DNA from 4 places in the Limnohabitans sp. TS-CS-82 genome. Region 4 is predicted to be linked to each of the others. Evidence: predicted binding sites of a transcription regulator. Region 4 holds the regulator's gene; each other region holds the start of a gene.
The links. The regulator FNR, encoded in region 4, switches genes on or off when oxygen is low (the NO sensors DNR and NnrR bind a similar motif). The targets are predictions, from matches to a motif close to TTGATNNNNATCAA.
Positions count from the first base shown of each region.

Region 1: a site for FNR is predicted at 1,525-1,538, ahead of clpB (ATP-dependent chaperone ClpB). Genes of this name have one in related genera too.
Region 2: a site for FNR is predicted at 1,999-2,012, ahead of C5F52_RS05405 (DUF3149 domain-containing protein). Genes of this name have one in related genera too.
Region 3: a site for FNR is predicted at 1,996-2,009, ahead of clpB (ATP-dependent chaperone ClpB). Genes of this name have one in related genera too.

Region 1 covers NZ_PTQX01000002.1:724,609-728,743, forward strand. Annotated here, with positions in the region: gene clpB (ATP-dependent chaperone ClpB) at 1-1,442, opposite strand, end outside; gene moaE (molybdopterin synthase catalytic subunit MoaE) at 1,628-2,113, opposite strand; gene moaD (molybdopterin converting factor subunit 1) at 2,141-2,392, opposite strand; gene glp (gephyrin-like molybdotransferase Glp) at 2,413-3,654, opposite strand; gene mobB (molybdopterin-guanine dinucleotide biosynthesis protein B) at 3,651-4,135, opposite strand, start outside.
Region 2 covers NZ_PTQX01000002.1:192,520-196,654, reverse strand. Annotated here, with positions in the region: gene C5F52_RS05415 (GNAT family N-acetyltransferase) at 1-1,119, shown strand, start outside; gene ppa (inorganic diphosphatase) at 1,175-1,702, opposite strand; gene C5F52_RS05405 (DUF3149 domain-containing protein) at 1,797-1,940, opposite strand; gene moaA (GTP 3',8-cyclase MoaA) at 2,050-3,225, shown strand; gene mobA (molybdenum cofactor guanylyltransferase MobA) at 3,255-3,893, shown strand; gene glp (gephyrin-like molybdotransferase Glp) at 3,890-4,135, shown strand, end outside.
Region 3 covers NZ_PTQX01000007.1:250,726-254,860, reverse strand. Annotated here, with positions in the region: gene clpB (ATP-dependent chaperone ClpB) at 1-1,913, opposite strand, end outside; gene moaE (molybdopterin synthase catalytic subunit MoaE) at 2,072-2,554, opposite strand; gene moaD (molybdopterin converting factor subunit 1) at 2,570-2,833, opposite strand; gene glp (gephyrin-like molybdotransferase Glp) at 2,830-4,065, opposite strand; gene mobB (molybdopterin-guanine dinucleotide biosynthesis protein B) at 4,062-4,135, opposite strand, start outside.
Region 4 covers NZ_PTQX01000007.1:120,146-124,280, forward strand. Annotated here, with positions in the region: gene ccoP (cytochrome-c oxidase, cbb3-type subunit III) at 1-365, shown strand, start outside; gene ccoG (cytochrome c oxidase accessory protein CcoG) at 450-1,820, shown strand; gene C5F52_RS15145 (FixH family protein) at 1,827-2,117, shown strand; gene C5F52_RS15150 (hypothetical protein) at 2,173-2,481, shown strand; gene fnr (fumarate/nitrate reduction transcriptional regulator Fnr) at 2,478-3,215, opposite strand; gene hemN (oxygen-independent coproporphyrinogen III oxidase) at 3,292-4,135, shown strand, end outside.

The DNA.
Region 1 (4,135 bases), on a different contig from region 4:
CGCAAGCGGTCGATCTCTTCTTTGATCTGCGCGCCGCCGTGGGCCGACGCTTTTTCAGACTTCCAGATTTCATCCAAATCCGCGGCTTCTTTGCCCAGCTGGGTGATCTCCTCTTCCAGCAAGGCCAAGCGTTTTTGGGACGCTTCGTCTTTTTCTTTGCGCACAGCTTCGCGCTCAATCTTGAGCTGAATCAAGCGACGGTCGAGCTTGTCCATCACCTCGGGCTTGGAGTCAATCTCGATCTTCACTTTCGCCGCAGCTTCGTCGATCAAGTCAATCGCTTTGTCGGGCAAGAAACGGTCGGTGATGTAGCGGTGTGACAACTCAGCCGCCGCCACGATGGCGGGGTCGGTGATCTCCACGCCATGGTGGACTTCGTACTTTTCTTGCAAGCCACGCAAGATAGCGATGGTGGCTTCCACGGTGGGTTCACCCACAATGATCTTTTGGAAACGGCGTTCCAACGCCGCATCTTTTTCGATGTATTTGCGGTACTCGTCCAATGTGGTGGCACCCACGCAATGCAACTCACCGCGCGCCAAAGCGGGCTTGAGCATGTTGCCCGCATCCATCGCACCTTCGGCTTTGCCTGCGCCCACCATGGTGTGCAGCTCGTCGATGAAAACGATGGTCTTGCCTTCGTCTTTGGCCAACTCGGTCAACACGCTTTTCAGGCGCTCTTCAAACTCACCACGGAACTTGGCACCGGCCAACAAAGCGGCCATGTCCAGCGACAGCACGCGTTTGCCTTTGAGCGAGTCAGGCACCTCGCCCGCCACAATGCGCTGCGCCAAGCCTTCCACAATCGCGGTCTTACCCACGCCAGGCTCACCAATCAACACGGGGTTATTTTTGGTGCGACGCTGCAGCACCTGAATGGCACGGCGGATTTCGTCGTCACGGCCAATCACGGGGTCCAGCTTGCCGTTGCGCGCACGTTCGGTCAGATCAACACAGTATTTTTTGAGCGACTCGCGTTGCCCTTCGCTCTCGGCGTTGTCCACTTTTTGCCCACCGCGCACCGCCGTCACGGCCGTCTCTAAAGAGCGACGGCTCAAACCGTTTTCGGTGGCCATCTTGCCCCAGTTGCCCTTGTTGTCACACATGGCGAGCAAAAACAACTCGCTGGCCACAAACTGATCACCGCGTTTGATGGCTTCTTTTTCAGCCGCTTGCACCAACGACACGGTGTCACGCCCAACCTGCACTTGCTCTTGGCCCTCAACTTTGGGCAAGCGGTTCATGGCCGATTCAGCCGCGGCCAGCAAGCCCACCACATTGGCACCTGCGCGTTGCAGCAATGATTTGGGGCCATCGTCTTGGCGCAGCATGGCGACCAACACATGAGACGGTTCGATGTAGGCGTGATCGCCGCCCAAGGCCAAGCTTTGGGCCTCGGACAGGGCTTCTTGAAATTTAGTGGTGAGTTTGTCAAGGCGCATAGGAACTCCGCAGCAAGCTATTGAATAGCCTCGTAGCTGAGGCTGATACGACTTATTTCAAGAGACAAAGCCAACCTTGCCCTTGATGTGCATCAAACTCTGTGCAGCTTGACAGATTGCGGCACGCCTTAGCCGCGAGATAAAAATCTGCGGCTAAAGCGCAAAGCGTCGCCCCAACAAGGGTGTTATTGGGTCGCTGCGCTGTTGCTGGCTTGAATGCCCCAGCGTGCCAACGCTTGGTCGTCACTCACACGCGCATCCACCCAACGCGCGCCTTCGGGGGTGACTTCTTTTTTCCAAAAAGGTGCCTGCGTTTTGAGGTAGTCCATCAAAAACTCACAGGCCTTGAAGCTCTCGCCGCGGTGCGCCGAGGTCACCGCCACAAACACAATTTGGTCTTCGGGCTGCAACAAACCCACGCGGTGAATCACGCGGGCCGCAAAGATGTCAAAGCGCTGCTTCGCTTCGTCCATCATGGCCGAGATGGACTTCTCGGTCATGCCGGGGTAGTGCTCAAGTTCCATGCTCGCCACCGAACTGCCCTCGTTGCGCTCGCGCACCGTACCTAGAAAAGAGCAGACGGCCCCAACGCGCGCATCACCCGCACGCAAGGCCGAGAGCTCTTGGCTCACATCAAAGTCTTGGGTTTGGATGCTGACAGTGAAAGTCATCAATCGCCTCGCGAAATTGCTGAAGGTTTAGCCGCCGGTCACGGGTGGAAAGAACGCGACTTCGCAACCTTCGCTGAGGACCGCGTCGCCGTCACACAGATCTTGATTCAAAGCCGTGCGCACAGCGCGGCCAGGCGCCAAAACCTCCGCATACGCACCGCCACGTGCCATCAGCTCATCACGCAAAGCGTTGAGCGTGGTGGCTTGCGTACGCAGGGTTTCACCGCCCTGCCCGATGGCTTCGCGAATGGATGCAAAGTATTTGAGGTTGACATTCAAAGTCACGTGAGGCGCTCCAGTCATGCCAGCCATTCCGCAAAGGAAATGAAGCGAACGGTATCGCCTTTTGAAATCGTTTGCCCAGCAGGGTTATCCACCACGCCATCGCCCCACACGGCCGATGTGAGCACGCCAGAGCTTTGGTTAGGGAACAAGTCCAAGCCGCCTTGGGCGTTGCGCTTAACGCGCAAAAACTCACGGCGCTTGTCCGCGCGGGGCCAATCGAAATGGGCCGTCGTGTCGGTGCGTGCGATCTCGGTTTTCGTCACACCTTGCAAGGCCAGCACAAACGGACGGACCAACAACAAGAAGGTCACAAAGCTGGACACGGGGTTGCCGGGCAAGCCCATGAAGTGGCAAGCGTCACCTTCTGCTTCACGGTTCACCTTGCCATACGCAAAGGGTTTGCCAGGCTTGATGGCGAGTTGCCACAGGTTCAATTCGCCCAAGCTCTCCACCGCAGGTTTGATGTGATCTTCTTCGCCCACCGACACACCGCCGCTGGTCAAAATCAAATCGTGGTGCAAAGCTGCATCGCGCAAGGCGGCAATGGTGGCGTCGCGCTTGTCGGGCACGATGCCCAGATCGGTCACCTCGCAGCCCAAGCGCTGCAACATGGCGCGCAAGAAGAAACGGTTGGAGTTGTAAATGGCGCCAGCAGGCATGGCTTCAGGCGCCACATCGCCGGGCATGACCAGCTCATCACCCGTCGAGAACAAAGCCACGCGCGGACGTGCAGACACCTGCAACTGCGCCAAGCCAATGCTGGCGGCCAAACCCAACTCAGCAGGCGTCAAGCGAGTGCCCTGGGTGAGCACCGTGGCGCCGCGTGTGACGTCTTCACCCGAACGGCGAATCCACTGCCCTGCGGGTACGGCCTTGGTCACTTGGACTTGCTCGCCCTCTCGGGCTTCGCAGTCTTCTTGCATCACCACAGCATCTGCACCGGGCGGAATAGGTGCCCCCGTGAAGATGCGTGCGGCTTCGCCTGCATGGAGCTGCGTGCCATGTGTGCCCGCCGGAATGCGCTGCGTCACACGCAGCACCGCACCGGCTTGCGCACAGTCTGCTGCGCGCACGGCATAACCATCCATTGAGCTGTTGTCTTGGGGTGGCACTTGCAAGGCTGCGGTCACATCGTGTGCCAGCACACGGCCATCGGCATCAAACGTAGACACGGTTTGCTTGGTGTGCAACGGCTTGGCTTGCGCCAGCAATTGAGGCAAAGCTTCATCAAGAGACCGCAGTGCAGGACGTGTCATATCGGGCGTGGGTTGTAGTGAAAACGGTCTTCGTGATCGATCAGCCATGCGCACACGGCTTGGGCGTCATTCAAATCCAAAAGGGGACGAAGCGTGGGTTCAGGCAGCGCTTGGGGCGAATCGGTGGCGACGGCCACCACAAAATCATCATCGGGGTAGCGCACGGGCTGACCCGAGGCATGTCGCCAGACTTCGATTTTGAGCAAGTCGCTTTGTTTGAACCCCTCGACCAACACCCAATCGACGCCTTCATACACCTCAGCCAACAAGTGGTGCACGGACAACCGAGTGGGTTGCGCAAAGGTGCGTTGCACCACCAAGCGCTGGCTTGACGCGACCACCACCTCAAACGCCCCCGCTTCGCGGTGGCGCCAGCTGTCTTTGCCGGGCTGATCGACCTCAAAGTTGTGGTGCGCGTGTTTGACCACCGAGACACGCAAGCCACGCATGCGCATCTCCACGATCAACTGCTCGACCAGTG
Region 2 (4,135 bases), on a different contig from region 4:
GATGCTTTACTGGCACAACAAGACGCGCCCTCGCCCTTCATGCGGCACGCCTACCTCGCGGCCTTGCACACCAGCGGCAGTGCCACACCAGACACCGGCTGGACGCCGCAATTTGTCACGCTTTGGCTGGGCGAGGCCTTGGCTGCCGCAGGCGCGCTCTACATCAAAGGTCACTCTTACGGCGAATACGTGTTTGATTGGGCATGGGCCAACGCCTATGCCGACCATGGCCTGAGCTACTTCCCAAAAGCCACCTGTGCTGTGCCCTTCACGCCTGTGCCGGGCTCACGCTTGCTGGCAACCGATGACAAAGCCCGTCAAGCCTTGCTCAAAGCCATGCTGGATGTAGCCCAACAGCACGAGCTATCTTCATTGCACCTCCTCTTCACCAGCCCCGACGACCGCAATGCCTGTGACGCCCTTGGCTTGATGCAACGCCAAACCGTGCAATTCCATTGGCACAACGTCGATCTACAAGGCCAACGCTTTGAAAGCTTCGATGCCTTCTTAGCGAGCCTGTCCCAAGAGAAACGCAAAAAAATCAAACAAGAGCGCCGCCGCGTTGCTGATGCTGGCGTGACGTTTCGCACCTCGGTGGGCGCGGCTATCGGCAGCGAAGACTGGGGCTTTTTTTACCAATGTTACGAACGCACCTACCTCGAACACGGCAATGCGCCCTACCTGAGCCGTGCTTTCTTTGAGCACATGCAACACGACATGCCTCACAACTGGGTACTGTTTGTAGCCGAGCGCGAAGGCCACCCCATCGCCAGCAGCCTGGTCGCAGTGCAAGACCTAGGCAAGCCAACCGCTGTCGCCTACGGCCGCTACTGGGGCGCACTAGAACGCGTGGACTGCCTGCACTTTGAAGCCTGCTACTACCAACCACTCAACTGGTGCATCACAAATGGCGTGCAACGCTTTGAAGGCGGCGCCCAAGGCGAACACAAAATGGCCCGCGCCCTCATGCCCGTGCCTACCTACAGCGCGCATTGGCTCGCACACCCTGCGTTTGCCGATGCGGTGGAGCGATTTCTTGAACGCGAGACGGCGGGGGTCGACAACTACCTCGACCACTTGGCAGAGCGCAGCCCCTTCAAACGTCACGAGCCTCAGTAAAGCGGGAACGTAAAAAAGCCCGCAAAAGCGGGCTTTCGATGGACACAAAGAAGAATTACTTCTTGTAGTTGGCCATACCGTCCAAGATTTCTTTGTGGGCAGACTCAATGCCTTCCCAGCCCTTAACCTTGACCCACTTGCCTTTTTCGAGGTCTTTGTAGTGTTCAAAGAAGTGGGCAATTTGTTGCAACTGCAACTCATGGATATCGTCTAAAGACTTGATGTTGCTGTAACGGGCCAAGATTTTCTCGGTAGGCACAGCCAACACTTTGCCGTCCACGCCGCCTTCGTCTTCCATCAACAAGATGCCCAAGGCACGGCAAGGCACCACCACGCCAGGTGGCAATGGGAAAGGTGTCATCACCAACACGTCCACAGGGTCGCCGTCGCCAGCGATGGTTTGTGGCACATAGCCGTAGTTGGTGGGGTAATGCATGGCCGTACCCATGAAGCGATCCACGAACAGAGCGCCAGACTCTTTGTCGACTTCGTACTTCACTGGATCCGAGTTCATCGGGATTTCGATGATCACGTTGAAGGCTTCAGGAACTTTGCTACCGGGGGTGACTTTATTCAGGGACATGGTGTCTTGTTATAAAAGTTAAAAAAGAAACTCAGAGGATTAACCCCGATTTTACTTTCACGGGGCTTGCGTCTCTGCGTTGCCTGCGAAACCTTTATTCGTGGGTACTTTTGCCTGTTTCGTCCATCAACCCTAGGAAAACGCGCAAAAAGTACACAGCCATGGCCAAGATAAAAACAATCACAGCCACGCTCATCAAGCCGTAGTCGGTCGAAAAAAGGTCAATCCAAGCTTTCATGGGGTTACTCCTATCAATTGCAATGCCCCTACTTTGCACCGTCTCAGCGCTTGTCACACTGATCTACATCAAGGCTTAGGGGATTCGTGGCTCAGGCAAAATCAAGGGTATGTCTGAACGCGTTATCCCCTTGGTCGATCAACGGCTCCTCGCCTTAGCGGCCACTGTCCCCCTGCAACCCATTGCAACCGACGGTTTGCTCAGTGACAGCTTGGGCCGCCCCCTGCACGACTTGCGCATCAGCGTGACCGACCGCTGCAACTTTCGCTGCAACTACTGCATGCCCAAAGAGGTGTTCAACAAAGACTACGCCTACCTGCCGCACAGCGAATTGCTGAACTTCGAAGAAATCACGCGATTAGCCAAAGTGTTTGTAGCCCACGGCGTGCGCAAAATTCGCCTGACTGGCGGCGAGCCGCTACTGCGCAAGAACCTCGAAATCTTGGTGGACCAGTTGGCCAATATCCCCACGCCTGATGGCGCGCCACTAGACCTGACCCTCACCACCAACGGATCGCTCTTGGCCCGCAAAGCGAAGTCACTCAAAGACGCAGGCTTGAACCGCGTGACGGTCAGCCTTGACGGCTTGGACGATGCTGTGTTCCGTGCCATGAACGATGTGGACTTTCCCGTGTCCGATGTGCTCGACGGCATTGCTGCGGCCAAAGACGCGGGCTTGGGGCTAGACGCCAACGGCCAGTTGACCGGGCTCAAAGTCAACATGGTGGTCAAGCGCCGCACCAACGTCGACCAAATCTTGCCGATGGCCCGCCACTTCCGAGGCAGCGGCATCACGCTGCGCTTCATCGAATACATGGATGTGGGTGCGACCAATGGCTGGTGCATGGACGATGTGCTGCCCTCTGCCGATGTCATTCAACACATCCAACAAGAATTCCCACTCGTGCCTTTAGAGGCCAGCGCTTCCGGTGAAACCGCACAACGCTGGGGTTATACCAATGCGGCTGGCGTGTTCGATCCAGCCTTAGGCGAAGTGGGTGTGATCAGCAGCGTCACCCAAGCGTTTTGCCGCGACTGCAACCGCGCCCGACTCTCCACCGAAGGCAAGCTCTACCTGTGCTTGTTTGCCACGCAGGGCTACGACTTGCGCAGCCTCATGCGCGGAGCAGACGCCACAGATGCAGATCTTGCCTCGGCCATCGGCCACATTTGGCACAAGCGTGACGACCGCTATTCCGAGCTGCGTGCTTCCATGCCTGCGGACAGCGCCTCCAACGGTTCATCGACTGCACGCCGCGTAGAGATGAGCTACATCGGCGGCTAAGCCCAACCTTTCCAATTCCCCCATCCCACATGACACACACCATCGCTCCCCAAGACATCACCGGCCTCATCTTGGCAGGAGGCCGAGGCAGTCGCATGGGCGGCGTGGACAAAGGCTTGCAAAACTTCAACGGCATTCCCTTGGCCTTGCACACCCTCATGCGTCTTGGGCCCCAAGTCGAAAGCGTGATGGTCAACGCCAACCGCAACCTCTCGGCCTACGAGTCATTTGGGTCCTCTGTCTGGCCCGATGCCTCCGCAGACTTTGCCGGACCACTGTCGGGCTTTCTGGTAGGTCTTGAACGCGCCGAAACACCCTATGTGCTGACCGTGCCCTGCGACACCCCTCGCCTGCCGCTGGACTTGGCCGAGCGCTTAACCCAAGCCTTGGTGCGCGAAGACGCCGACATCGCCATGGCCGCAGCCCCCGAAACGGATGAACACGGCCAAACCCACATTCGCACACAACCCGTGTTCTGCTTGATAAAGATTGAGCTGTCTGAAAGCTTGGTCAAATTCATCCATGGCGGCGGTCGCAAGATTGACGCGTGGACCGCGCAACATAAAACAGTGGTGGTTCCCTTTGACGCGCAGGGCGATGACCCCTTGGCCTTTGCCAACGTCAACACCTTGAACGAACTGCAAGCCCTAGAAAACGCTGCCCCATGAAAAGCATCGACGACATCGCTGCCGCCCTGCAAGGCTACGACCCACAAGCCTTGAGCGTGGACCAAGTCAACGCGTTCTTGCATGAACTCGCACAGCCCGTGTCAGCAGACGAGTCTCAAGACGTGTATTTGTTTGATGCACTGGGACGCGTGCTGGCGCAAGACGTCATCTCGCCCATCAGCGTGCCTGCGCACAACAACTCGGCCATGGATGGCTTTGCGTTTGATGCAGCTCAGCTACAA
Region 3 (4,135 bases), 130 kb from region 4:
ATGTCGATGCGAATCATGTGGTCTTCACTGTCAAACAAGAAGCCGGCCAAAGCCTTGCACAGCTCAGTTTTACCCACACCGGTTGGGCCAAGGAACAAGAACGAGCCTGTCGGACGATTGGGGTCACCCAAACCAGCACGCGAGCGGCGAATGGCGTTGGCCACCGCGGTGATGGCCTCTTCTTGCCCCACCACGCGGTCGTGCAACTTGTCTTCCATTTGCAAGAGCTTGTCGCGCTCGCCTTGCATCAGCTTGGACACAGGAATACCTGTGGCACGCGCCACAACTTCGGCAATTTCTTCTGCCCCCACTTGCGTGCGCAGCAAGCGGTTACCGCCTGCCGCATTGGCCTTGCCGCTTTCGCGCGCGTTGGCTTCTTTCATGCGCTTTTCAAGCTCGGGTAATTTGCCGTATTGCAACTCGGCCACTTTGTTGAACTCGCCCTTGCGCGTGAGCTCTTCAATTTGATGGCGCAAACGGTCAATCTCTTCTTTGAGTTGCGCACCGCCGTGGGCAGATGATTTTTCGGCCTTCCAAATTTCATCAAGGTCAGCGTACTCTTTGCCAATCTTTTCAATTTCCTCTTCGAGCAACTCCATGCGCTTCTTAGACGCTTCGTCTTTTTCTTTGCGCACAGCTTCGCGCTCAATCTTGAGCTGAATCAGGCGACGGTCGAGTTTGTCCATCACCTCGGGCTTGGAGTCGATTTCAATTTTGATTTTGGCGGCTGCCTCGTCGATCAAATCAATGGCCTTGTCGGGCAAGAAGCGATCGGTGATGTAGCGGTGACTCAACTCGGCCGCCGCAACGATGGCGGGGTCGGTAATCTCCACGCCATGGTGCACTTCATACTTCTCTTGCAAGCCACGCAAAATCGCAATCGTGGCTTCGACGGTGGGTTCGCCCACGATGATTTTTTGGAAACGACGCTCTAAAGCCGCATCTTTTTCGATGTACTTGCGGTATTCGTCCAAGGTGGTGGCGCCCACGCAGTGCAGCTCGCCACGCGCCAAGGCGGGCTTGAGCATGTTGCCCGCATCCATCGCACCATCGGCCTTGCCAGCGCCCACCATGGTGTGCAGCTCATCGATGAACACAATGGTTTGGCCTTCGTCTTGTGCCAACTCTTTGAGCACGCTTTTCAGACGCTCTTCAAACTCGCCGCGGTATTTCGCACCGGCCAACAAAGCAGCCATGTCCAGCGACAACACACGTTTGCCTTTGAGCGAATCGGGCACCTCACCTGCCACGATGCGTTGGGCCAAGCCCTCCACAATCGCGGTCTTGCCCACACCTGGCTCACCGATGAGCACAGGGTTGTTTTTGCTGCGACGCTGCAACACTTGAATGGCACGGCGAATTTCGTCGTCACGGCCAATCACAGGGTCGAGCTTGCCTTGACGCGCACGCTCGGTCAAATCCATGCAGTATTTTTTGAGCGACTCACGCTGGCCTTCACTCTCAGCGTTGTCCACTTTTTGGCCGCCGCGCACGGCCGTGACCGCCGCCTCTAAAGACTTGCGGCTCAAGCCGTTTTGCGTGGCGAGCTTGCCCCAGTTGCCTTTGTTGTCGCACAGGGCGAGCAAGAACAATTCACTGGCCACAAACTGGTCGCCACGTTTGATGGCTTCTTTTTCTGCAGCTTGAATCAAGGACACGGTGTCGCGCCCCACTTGCACCTGGTCTTGACCTTCGACCTTGGGTAAGCGGTTCATCGCATCTTCGGCAGACGACAAGAGGCCTGACACATTGGCGCCCGCGCGTTGCAACAGCGACTTGGGGCCATCGTCTTGGCGCAGCATGGCGACCAGCACGTGGGAAGGTTCGATGTAGGCGTGGTCGTTGCCAAGCGCCAAGCTTTGGGCATCGCCTAAGGCTTCTTGAAATTTGGTGGTGAGTTTGTCGACGCGCATAAAAACTCCGAAGCGAAATGTTGAATTACCCAATACCTGAGGCTGCCAAGCCTTATTTCAAGAGCAATCAGGTCTTATGTATTTGACCTGCATCAAACACCGCAGTGCTCGCCTCTGGCGGCTGAATGCGCGCGTGCCACACAAGTGCAGTGCTTGGGTTATTGGGAAAGCGTATTGCTGGCTTGGATGCCCCAGCGGGCCAAGGCTTGGTCGTCACTCACACGGGCATCGACCCAGCGTGCGCCTTCGGGCGTGACTTCTTTTTTCCAAAATGGCGCTTGGGTTTTGAGGTAGTCCATCAAAAACTCGCAAGCCTTGAAGCTCTCGCCGCGGTGGGCAGAGGTCACCGCCACGAAGACGATTTGATCTTCTGGGTGCAACAAACCCACGCGGTGGATCACACGCGCAGCAAAGATGTCAAAGCGTTTCTTGGCTTCGTCCATCATGGCCGAGATGGACTTCTCGGTCATGCCGGGGTAATGCTCTAGCTCCATGCTGGCGACCGAGCTGCCGTCATTGCGCTCGCGCACTGTACCTAAAAACGAGCACACCGCCCCCACCCGCGCATCGCCCGTACGCAAGGCGGCAAGCTCTTGGCTCACATCAAAGTCTTGGGTTTGGATGCTGACGGTGAATGACATGGCGTGCCTCTGGGTTTAGCCGCCAGTGACGGGCGGAAAGAAGGCCACTTCGCAACCTTCGCTCAATGCGGCAGACGCATCGCACAGGTCTTGGTTCAAGGCCATGCGCACGGCACGGCCATGGGCCAGTGCTTCGGCGTAAGCGCCACCGCGTGCAATCAGCTCATCACGCAAAGCTTGGAGTGTGACCGCTTGTGTGCTCACGCTTTCGCCGCCCTGCCCGATGGCTTCGCGAATGGATGCAAAGTATTTGAGGTTCACGTTGTAGGTCACGCTCATGCCAGCCACTCCGCAAAAGAAATAAAGCGAACGGTATCGCCTTTTGAAATCGTTTGCCCAGCAGGGTTATCCACCACGCCATCGCCCCATACGGCAGAGGTGAGCACGCCAGAGCTTTGGTTAGGGAACAAATCCAAGCTGCCTTGCGCGTTGCGTTTGACACGCAAAAACTCACGGCGCTTGTCGGCGCGGGGCCAATCGAAATGAGCTGTCATGTCGGTGCGTGCGATATCAGTCTTCGTCACACCTTGCAAGGCCAACACAAACGGACGTACCAACAACAAGAAGGTCACAAAACTGGACACGGGGTTGCCGGGCAGACCCATGAAGTGACACGCACCACCATCGCGGTTCACCTTGCCATACGCAAAGGGCTTGCCGGGCTTGATGGCCAGTTGCCACAAATTCAACTCACCCAAACTTTCCACCGCGGGTTTGATGTGGTCTTCTTCGCCCACCGACACGCCGCCGCTGGTGAGAATCAAATCATGGTGCTGCGCCGCATCGCGCAGGGCAGCGATGGTGGCGTCGCGTTTGTCGGGCACGATGCCCAGGTCGGTCACCTCGCAACCCAAGCGCTGCAACATGGCGCGCAAAAAGAAACGGTTGGAGTTGTAAATGGCGCCAGCAAGCATCGCCTCAGGGGCCACATCGCCGGGCATGACCAATTCATCGCCGGTAGAGAACAGAGCCACACGCGGACGTGCAGACACTTGCAACTGAGCCAAACCAATACTGGCCGCCAAGCCCAACTCAGCGGGTGACAACCGTGTGCCTTTGCTCAGCACCGTCGCGCCGCGTGTGACGTCTTCGCCTGAGCGACGAATCCACTGTCCTACCGGCACAGCCTTGTTCACCTTGACTTGATCGCCCTCTAAGGCTTCGCAGTCCTCTTGCATGACCACAGCATCAGCGCCAGGGGGAATGGGTGCCCCAGTAAAGATACGTGCAGCCTCGCCGGCATGGAGCTGCGTGCCGTGTGTACCTGCGGGAATGCGTTGCGTCACACGTAGCACAGCGCCTTCTTGCGCACAGTCGGCTACTCGAATGGCGTAGCCATCCATTGAACTGTTGTCTTGCGGGGGCACCTGCAAGGCAGCCGTCACGTCTTGCGCCAACACGCGGCCATCAGCTTCAAAAGTAGAAACCGATTGCACCCCCGTCAATGCACGAGCTTGCGCCAGCAATTGCGGCAAAGCGTCATCGAGTGAAAGCAAGGGAGGACGGGTCATAGCAAAGGTGGGTTGTATTCGAAACGGTCTTCATTGGCCACCAACCATTCGGTGATGGCATAGGGGTCAT
Region 4 (4,135 bases):
GTCAAATGCCTCCGATGGCTGCAGCCGTTGGAAGCCCTGATGACATTCGTAACGTGTCGCACTATGTGTTGAGCTTGTCTGGCAGCCCACACGACTCCGTGCGTGCCGCTTTGGGTAAGTCCAAGTTCGGTGCTTGCGCTGCATGTCACGGTCCTGACGGCAAAGGTATGCAAGCCATGGGCTCTGCTAACTTGACCGACAAGATCTGGTTGCACGGTTGGGGCGAAGAGGCCATCACCGCGATGATCAACGGTGGTAAGGTCAACCAAATGCCAGCACAAGAAGGCCGTTTGACTGAGTCACAAATTCACGTGTTGACTGCCTATGTTTGGGGCTTCTCGAACAAACCTGCTGCTACGAAGTAAAACGCTTTGAACTCTGCTGACGACTCCAAGCAGCGCAAGACCATCCCTATCGTTCCAGAGCCTTCGGGCTCTGCGGACGAGGCGATGGTCTCGCTTTATGCTGCATCGAAAAAAATCTACCCTCGCTCTGTCGAGGGTATCTTTGCGTATTGGCGCTGGATTTTGGTGGTCCTGACGCAGCTGGTGTTTTACGGTTTGCCTTGGTTTGAGTGGGGCACACGCCAAGCCGTGTTGTTCGACTTGGCATCGCGCCGTTTTTATATTTTTGGTTTGGTCTTGTACCCGCAAGACTTCATCTACCTCACCGGCCTGTTGGTGATCTCAGCCTTGGCGCTGTTTTTGTTCACGGCAGTGGCGGGGCGTTTGTGGTGTGGCTATGCCTGCCCGCAAACCGTTTACAGCGAAATTTTCTTGTGGATTGAGCGCAAGGTCGAAGGCGATCGCTCAGCCCGCATGCGCTTGGATGATGCTGATTTCTCGTTAGAGAAATTGGTGAAGAAATGGTACAAGCACATCATCTGGATCTTCTTCTCGATCTGGACTGGCTTTACCTTTGTGGGTTATTTCACGCCCATCCGCGAATTGGCGATGGAATTCTTCCTGACCCAAATGAGTTCATGGGAACTGTTCTGGGTGTTCTTCTACGCCTTTGCCACGTATGGCAACGCAGGCTTCATGCGCGAACAGGTGTGCAAATACATGTGCCCCTATGCGCGCTTTCAAAGCGCCATGTTTGACAACGACACACTCATCGTCACGTATGACACAGAGCGTGGTGAGCCACGTGGCCCGCGCGCCAAGAAAGCTGAAGCAGGGGCTTTGAACTTGGGGGCCTGCGTCGACTGCACTTTGTGCGTGCAAGTGTGTCCCACCGGCATTGATATCCGCGATGGCTTGCAATACGAATGCATTGGCTGCGGTGCTTGCGCTGACGTGTGCGACACCGTGATGGACAAGATGGGCTATGCCCGTGGCTTGGTGCGCTACTCCACGCAAAATGCGATGGACAACAAGTGGACGCCCGCCCAAATCTGGCAACGCCTGATGCGCCCGCGCATTCAGATCTACACCATGATCTTGTTGGCTGTGACAGTGGGCTTGTTTGTGTCGTTGAGCTTGCGTACACCGTTCAAGGTTGACGTGGTGCGTGACCGCTCGACTTTGTCGCGCATCACGGAATACGGCACACTTGAAAATGTGTACCGTCTGCAAATCATGAACGCAGCGGAGAGCATTCAGACTTACCGCTTGTCAGTCAAAGGTTTGCCAGGTTTGAAAATCACGACCGATACCGAAGTCATGGTGGACCCTGCACAAGCCCGTTGGATTGTGTTGCGTGCCGATGTGCCTTATGGTTCTGTCGAGGGTGGCTCGCACAAAATCATGTTTGAAGTTCAGGCCTTGGGTACCGATGAGTTTGTGGTCGAAAAATCTGTGTTCATCGTTCCTAGGTAATGCATCATGAAACAAGAAACAACTGATACCAAAGCATGGTGGCAATATGGTCACGTTTGGCTCATCATCGCGGGCCCTGCTGCGGTCATTGTGGCGGGATTCATCACGTTGGCGATTGCCATTCGCGTGCCCGACCCCGTGGTGGCCGACGACTATTACCGCCGAGGCTTAGATATCAACAAAACCTTGGCGGCAGAAAAAGACATGCAGCTGGCACCCGCCATGCAGGCGCGTAACCATGTGGTGACGCCCAAAGCTGAGTCAGCCAAGCAAGAGACCCCCGCGAAAACCCCATGACTTGGCGCTGTCATTCGAGCCTAGACTGAACTCATTCCTGTTTAGGAGAATCAGAATGTTGGCTCAGCGAATGATGTGGATTGCATGGCCTGCTTTTTTAGTAGCAGGTGTTTTGGAAATGCTGGTGTTTGCGTTTGTAGACCCGCAAGATATGCAATGGTTTGGTCAGCCTATTGAGCTCTCACGACAAGGTGTCTATACCTTGTCGTTTTTTGTTTTCTGGATGGTCACGGCAGCCTCCAGCGCATTGACCACCTTGCTGTCGGTATCACCGTTTGAAATGAACCGTTGCCCGATGGTGCCAACAGAGCGACCTGATGGCTGCCCCAAGCAAGAGGTGTGTTGCGACCCTGTCGCTGTTTAAATAGGTTGGCAGGTTTGTGCGTTCACGATGAGCTTGAGCGCATCGGCATTCAAAATGCGCACATGGCGTTGTTTGACTTCTACGACGCCGTCTTCTACAAACTTTGAAAACGTGCGGCTCACCGTTTCGAGTTTGAGCCCAAGGTAGCTGCCAATATCTTCGCGCGTCATGCGCAAAATGAGTTCAGACTGAGAGAACCCTCTGGCGTGCAGGCGCTGCACCAAGTTCAACAAGAACGCCGCGAGACGCTCTTCTGCACGCATGCTGCCCAGCAGCAACATCACACCGTTTTCACGCACGATTTCTCGGCTCATGATTTTGTGGACATGGCGCTGCAGGGACGTGATTTCGCGCGACAGCTCTTCAATGCGATCAAAAGGCATCACGCACACTTCGGCGTCTTCCAGTGCCACCGCATCGCAGGTGTGGTGGTCGCTCACGATGCCGTCTAGACCGATGATTTCACCGGCCATTTGAAAACCCGTCACTTGGTCGCGGCCGTCCTCAGCAGAGATGCGTGTTTTGAAGAAGCCTGTGCGAATGGCGTACAGCGCATTGAACTTGTCACCATTCCTGAACAGGTTGTCACCACGTGCCACTTTGCGGCGTGTGGCCACCACTTCGTCCACACGCTCCATCTCGCTCTCGTTCAAGCCTAAAGGCATGCACAGTTCGCGCAAATTGCAATTGGAACAGGCGACTTTGATACTGGTGGAATTCATGGGGTCTGACAGTCGTTTGTGTTGATGCAGGTCAACTTTTTGCTGCGCCTGCACGCCTATTATGGAGCGCAAATTTAGGTGTGAACTTATGCATTCTCTTGTCCTCAATCCAGAACTTTTGCAGCGCTATGACGTGGCGGGGCCGCGTTACACCTCGTATCCCACGGCAGACCGATTTGTGGAGGCGTTTGGTGAGGCCGATTATTTGCAAGCGTTAGAGCAACGCCGCGATGGTGTGGGCGCCAAAGCCTATCCCTTGTCGCTGTATGTGCACATCCCGTTTTGCGAGTCACTGTGTTACTACTGCGCCTGTAACAAGATCATCACCAAACACCACGAGCGTGGCGCAGAGTATTTGCGCTACCTTGAGCGCGAGGTTGATCTAAACATTGCGCACCTTGGTCAAGGTCAAGTGGTGTCTCAATTGCACTTGGGTGGCGGTAGCCCGACGTTTTTGAGTGATGCAGAGTTGGCGCAACTCATGGCCATGCTGCGTCGCAACTTTCAGTTTGCGCCAGGCGGTGAATACTCGGTCGAGATTGACCCACGCACGGTGACGCGTGAGCGATTGGCCCACTTGGCGGAACTGGGCTTTAACCGCCTGAGCTTTGGCGTGCAAGACTTTGAGCCCGCCGTGCAAAAAGCGGTGCATCGTATTCAACCCGCTGAGCAAGTGTTTGACTTGGTTGCTGCTGCGCGCGAATTGGGTTTTGAATCCGTCAATGCCGATTTGATTTATGGCTTGCCCATGCAAACGCCAGAAACCTTTGAGCGCACTTTGGAAAAAATCACCCAACTGCGTCCCGACCGCATTGCCTTGTATGCCTATGCGCACTTGCCCGAGCGCTTCAAGCCACAGCGTCGCATCCATACGCAAGACTTGCCGCCTGCGGCTTCGAAGCTGGTCATGTTGTCCAGCGCGATGCGTGTGT